2 regions of the Vibrio sp. 10N.261.46.E11 genome follow, and region 1 is predicted to be linked to the other one. Evidence: predicted binding sites of a transcription regulator. Region 1 holds the regulator's gene; the other holds the start of a gene.

Region 1 (3,156 bases):
TTCCGAAAAATGTTCAATATGATGGACGTGAAGGCAGCTTGGGTTGAAGGGGATAGTTTCCATCGCTTCACTCGACCAGAGATGGATGTCGAGATCCGTAAGGCGCGCGAGCAAGGTAAGCACATCAGCTACTTTGGTCCACAAGCTAACGATTTTGGTGCATTAGAAGATTTCTTCCGTCAATACGGCAATGAAGGCACGGGAAAAGTCCGTAGCTATCTGCATACCTTCGATGAAGCCGTGCCTTACAACCAAATGCCCGGCACCTTTACGCCATGGCAAGAGATCCCTGAAAACTCAGATGTGATGTTCTACGAAGGTCTTCACGGTGGCGTGGTCGATGGTGACATCAATGTTTCTCAACACGTCGATCTGCTTATCGGCATGGTACCTATCGTAAACTTGGAGTGGATCCAGAAATTCGTTCGTGACACACGCGATCGTGGTCACTCTCGCGAAGCGGTGATGGATTCTATTGTTCGCTCAATGGATGATTACCTTAACTACATTACCCCGCAGTTTTCGCGAACTCATATCAACTTTCAGCGTGTCCCTACCGTAGATACATCGAATCCACTGAATGCAAAAGGGATTCCAAGTTTAGACGAAAGCTTCGTGGTTATACGGTTGCGCGGCATCAAAAACGTCGATTTCCCTTACTTGTTGGCTATGATTGACGGCTCATTTATGTCACGTCATAACACACTTGTGGTGCCAGGAGGCAAGATGAGTTTTGCTATGGAGCTCATTGTAAGGCCTATTCTGCAACAACTTATAGAAACCGGGAAAATAGGCTAACAAAACAACATTCTGGTTGATTACTTTTCATACCGTGATCATGTGCACAATTTTGCGTAAAAAATCGTAGCTTGGTCACGATTAAAATCAAGAAATAGTACCTGAAAAAGGATACTATTCTTAAACGAAACACAAGATAGCTTGCAGCGCTCAACGAGTGCTCTTATCCTAGCTACGTCAATTCAGGCTTAGCTAAAATATGGAAAGCGGCAAGCATACCCTGCAGAGGAAGTAAGATATTATGGTTCTAGGTAAACCCCAAACCGATCCAACATTAGAGTGGTTCCTTTCACACTGTCATATTCATAAGTACCCTTCAAAAAGTACTTTGATTCATGCTGGTGAAAAGGCAGAAACCTTGTACTACATCGTTAAAGGTTCTGTGGCAGTTCTTATCAAAGACGAAGAAGGTAAGGAAATGATTCTTTCTTACCTAAACCAAGGCGACTTCATCGGTGAGCTTGGCTTGTTCGAAGAAGACCAAGAGCGTACTGCATGGGTTCGTGCAAAATCTCCTTGTGAAGTAGCTGAGATTTCTTTCAAGAAATTCCGTCAACTTATCCAAGTGAACCCAGATATCCTAATGCGCCTTTCAGCGCAAATGGCAAACCGTCTACAAGTAACTAGCCAAAAGGTTGGTGACTTAGCGTTCCTTGACGTAACAGGTCGTATCGCTCAAACGCTACTAAACCTAGCAAAACAGCCAGATGCAATGACTCACCCTGACGGCATGCAAATCAAGATCACTCGTCAAGAGATTGGCCAGATTGTTGGTTGTTCTCGTGAGACCGTTGGTCGTATCTTGAAGATGCTAGAAGAGCAGAACCTAATTTCTGCACACGGTAAGACTATCGTGGTATACGGCACTCGTTAATCTCGATTAACTGAGCCAAAAATTTGAAAGCCACCAAATGCAAATTTGGTGGCTTTTTTGTTTTCTCAAGAGCTAGAGAGCAGATGCGAATGGGACACTTACAACTTCCAAACGTAAGCACTCTCGATGCGAAGCGTACCCGCACCTCTAGGGCAAAGCCCGTGCTCTTATGTTTCTTTAACCATTGGTGCTTTCAAAGATCTTGTCAGCTGATGCCGCGACAAATCCGGTATAAAGCTCACCATTGGCCATCGCATAACGCTTAGCGAACTCATAGAAGCCGCCAGGAATCATCTCATTACCTTCAACAAATGAAACTGGGACTTTGTCTGCCATTGTTGATGATTGCTCTAATAAGACCTCTGGAGAGCCTTTCACCTCGCCGCCAGATGCATTGATAGTGAAACCCGATTCGCTCAAATAGTCATTCACTGACTGTACTTCATCAAAGGCGTTAAGTTGATTTACGCTCACCGTAAAGTGGTTGGCACCGTAACCATGAGCCGCTAGCCAAGAAGCGTATTCACTCTCTTTTGCTAGCACTTGGAAATCTGCGAAGCTCAAATCCCAAAGACGACCACCAAACAAGAATTCATGACCTTGCAGTTTGCTAGCATCCACTTGATCAACCAACTTAGCAACGATCTGTTGTAAGTCGCTTGAACACTCTTCGACCTTCAACTCACTAATGAACACTTTTGGTTGTTTTGGATCTGGATGCTCGTAATGCTTAGCCACTAGCTTCTTGCTCTCAAACAAGTAATCGCCACATGCCTTGTAACCTAACTCAAGGAAAGGCTTGGCCAGTGTTTCAATCCCCAGCGGTGCAACATTGAAAGTACGCAGTGCAATATGATCATTAATCAGGGCTTCGTCTTCTTTCAGCAAGTGATGTACTTTCTCAGCCGATGGACAAAGCCTGTGAATGTAATCGTCCCATAGTGATTTAAAGAGTAGATCGGGCGTCATGGTGACTCCTTGTCAGAGGTTCTAGCAAGCTAGTAATTTGGATTAGAAAGGGAGAGGCTGGACATAGAGTCAGCAGCCATCAGCCTGTGACATACTTGTTCTATTATTATCTACCGCCCAATCTAGGTGTCGGACGTGGGTGAAAAGAGGAAGCGATAACACCGCTTCCTTATTACACAATCAATGAATCTGTTACTCATGAACCTAGAGCTCATAAGCTTATGATTCATCAAGTTAAAGCTTAAGAACCAAAACTACAGCTCAATACCTGGGCTAAATGTCGCTGGCAGTTGGGTTTCACCACCTTCCATTGACGCCATTGGGTAAGCACAGTAGTCCGCCGCGTAGTAAGCACTTGGGCGTAGGTTGCCTGAAGCACCCGGGCCACCAAATGGTGCATCACCACTTGCGCCTGTTAGTTGGCGGTTACGGTTAACAATACCCGCACGGATATGGTCAACGAAGTATTCCCATTCGGAATCGTCGGTTGAAACTAGGCCAGCAGACAAACCAAA
Region 2 (3,156 bases), on a different contig from region 1:
TGGCACCCGACCAACCAAAACGCCGTTATCGTGGTGGACTTAGCGAAAGATCCTAGCCCACTGCTTGAGCTAGATACCGATGAGCTCAGAGACAGGCTCTACACCAAACTAAGCGAGCTAGGTGAAGATGAACTGCCAGTGCCAATTAAACTGGTACAACTCAACAAGTGCCCTATTCTCGCACCAGCAAAAACCCTAACGGCTGAAAACGCGGAAACGATCGGTATCGACCGTCAGCAATGCTTGAAGAACCTTGCACTATTACGTGAGCACCCAGAGATTCGTGAAAAGCTGATTGGCTTGTACTCACAAGAACGTGAATACGAAAAAAGTGATGATGTAGACACACACCTTTACGACGGCTTCTTCTCTCCAGCAGATAAGACCGCGATGAACATCATTCGTGAAACTGACCCGAACAACTTGGCCGCTCTGGACATCACTTTCAGCGACGAACGCATTAAGCCGCTGTTGTTTCGTTACCGCGCTCGTCATTTCCCATGGACACTTGATGAAACTGAGCAACTAAAATGGGCGAACCATTGTCGTGAGTTTTACGAGAGTCGCTTAGAAGAGTACATGCTGAATCTAGAAAACCTCGCACATGAAAACGAAAGTGACGAGAAGAAAATGGCTATCTTGAAAGCGGTTTATCAATACGTAGAAAAGCTAGCTAGTTAATTCATTATCAAGAGATGTGACACTTTGAAAGAAAGATTGATCAAACTCGTTTACTGCTTAATCTCCTTCACCTTAATCATAGGTGCACTTACAGCAGGTAACGCGTTACAGCACTTTTTGGATACCTCAATCCCAGGCAGTATTTTTGGCATGTTGATTCTGTTTGCCGCCATGGTGATAGGTATTGTTCCATCGCACTGGGTACAGCCCGGTGCAAGCTTGATTATCCGCCTAATGATCTTACTGTTTGTTCCGATCAGTGTAGGGTTGATGGATCACTTCGACATGCTCATCGCGAACGCATTGCCAATTATGGCGAGCGCCGTTGGCGGCACGTTACTGGTGTTGGTGTCCTTATCGTGGTTCTTAGACCGCTTGCTATCGAGAGGTAACTGATCATGTGGATTCTACTGACCATCGTGGTGTTCCTATTTGCACGCTGGGTAAGCCAAAAAGTGAACTCACCGCTGTGTAACCCGTTATTGATCAGCATTGGCATCATTATTCCAATTCTGTTGTTCTTCAAAGTCCCTTTCGAGACCTACTACGCAGACAACACTTGGATTACTTACATGCTTCAGCCTGCGGTTGTGGCGCTTGCTTATCCGCTATATGAACAGTTACCTCAAATTCGAGCGAACTGGCGCATCATCACCTTTTCTTGCACGCTGGGCAGTGTGATGTCGATGACAACAACAGCACTGATTGCGGTCGCCTTTAAAGCAGATCTGAGCCTAATTGCCAGCCTGCTAGGTAAATCGGTGACGACGCCGATTGCAATGGAAGTCTCAAGCCATTTAGGTGGTGAAGCAGCGATTGCTGCGATTCTGGTTTTGATTGTTGGTCTGTTTGGGGCAATTTTTGCTTACCCAATCTATAACCTGATTGGTATTAAGAGCCCAATCGCACGTGGTTTAACCATGGGAACGGTATCTCACGCATTAGGTACTGCGACATGTGCTGAAAAAAACCAAGAAGATGCAGCATTCAGTTCGTTGGCTCTTGTTCTTTGTGGCGTCATTACCTCAATCATTGCACCTAGCGTGTTTTCAGTTGTGATTTGGTTCTATTCTTAACCTAAACGATCACTACGCGATTCAGCCCAACCAGAATACTGTTGATTTCAGTGCCTGCTTGGGCTTTCTTCTCACATTTAGTTAGTAATAGCAGACTCGTGACGCTCTATTACGGGCAATAAGTGCGATATCAACTGCAAAAATAGCTATTGCAATCGATTTCAAGTGTGACCTCACCCTAACTATGCAAGCCAATGTAACAACAACGATATAATAGTGATACTTGTCACAGAAAATTCCTGTGTATTGAATAAACTTAAAGCCTAAGGTCAATTAAGGATTCAACATGAACAGTCGTATTACCCTGGCGCTGGAAAGTGCTCCAACATCAATAAAAGCGCTTTTAAGTGACATCGTATTAGCAGACAACTTTGACGCGACATTGTCTCCAGAACAATTTGCCAGCCTACTGCAAGCAAGTGGTTTAGCGGATGACGAGCTACGTATTGCGCTACTTCCTTTTGCCGCTGCGTATTCTTACGCGCCATTATCTGACTTTTATGTTGGTGCAATCGTACGTGGTTTGTCTGGCACTCTGTATTTTGGTGCAAACCTTGAAATCGCTGGTGCTCAACTTGGTCAAACCGTTCACGCTGAGCAATCTGCAATCAGCCATGCTTGGATGAAAGGCGAACAAGGTATCTCAGATATCACGATCAATTTCAGCCCCTGTGGTCACTGTCGTCAATTCATGAACGAACTGACCACTGCGAAAGAGCTTAAAGTTCAGCTCCCACAACGTGATGAAATGTCTCTGCAGGAGTACCTGCCAGACTCGTTCGGCCCTGCAGACTTAGGTGTAACAACTGGCCTAATGACTAAGCTTGATCATAAGTACACGACCGAAGAAACAACCCCTATTGTTGTAGAAGCGCTAGCAGCACTAAACCGTAGCCATGCGCCTTACACCAAAAATCTAAGTGGTGTTTCACTACAGCTGACGTCGGGTGAGGTTTTCACCGGTGCTTACGCTGAAAACGCAGCGTTCAACCCTAGCCTACCGCCTCTACAAGTGGCATTAATTCAACTTAAACTGGCGGGCTTCGATTTTGAACAAATTGAAAGTGCAGCTTTGGTTGAAATTGCTGAAGGTAGTATCAGTCACCTAGCGGATACGCAATCTACATTAGAAGCGATTAATCCCGACATTCCAGTGACTTACTTAGCAATCTAAGTACATCTATTTAACAAAATTTTAAATAAGCAGCCCTATTTAACAGGGCTGCTTTTTTTATGCTTGTAATTAACACTGCAAGCTGCGCAAACGTTTGCTTTTGTCGTTTAAATAAGTATGATCACCCCGTTTTCAATCAATCGTTCAAAAGATCGGAAGGAATTTCTATGTTTGGTACTGCTACTCGTGAAAATGCTACTCGTGTACTTCTATTAGGTTCAGGTG

Evidence for each region. The regulator CRP, encoded in region 1, controls carbon source genes, mostly activating them, when cyclic AMP is high. The targets are predictions, from matches to a motif close to TGTGANNNNNNTCACA.
Region 2: the regulator CRP is predicted to act here: its motif matches at 1,973-1,988, upstream of cdd (cytidine deaminase).

The regions. Positions count from the first base shown of each region.
Region 1 is NZ_JBFRQW010000031.1:16,786-19,941, forward strand. Features, by position in the region: gene AB4407_RS10280 (phosphoribulokinase) at 1-798, shown strand, start outside; gene crp (cAMP-activated global transcriptional regulator CRP) at 1,040-1,672, shown strand; gene AB4407_RS10290 (DUF1338 domain-containing protein) at 1,850-2,641, opposite strand; gene astD (succinylglutamate-semialdehyde dehydrogenase) at 2,896-3,156, opposite strand, start outside.
Region 2 is NZ_JBFRQW010000051.1:78,905-82,060, reverse strand. Features, by position in the region: gene sbcB (exodeoxyribonuclease I) at 1-681, shown strand, start outside; gene AB4407_RS16555 (CidA/LrgA family protein) at 706-1,077, shown strand; gene AB4407_RS16550 (LrgB family protein) at 1,080-1,757, shown strand; gene cdd (cytidine deaminase) at 2,044-2,931, shown strand; gene purT (formate-dependent phosphoribosylglycinamide formyltransferase) at 3,099-3,156, shown strand, end outside.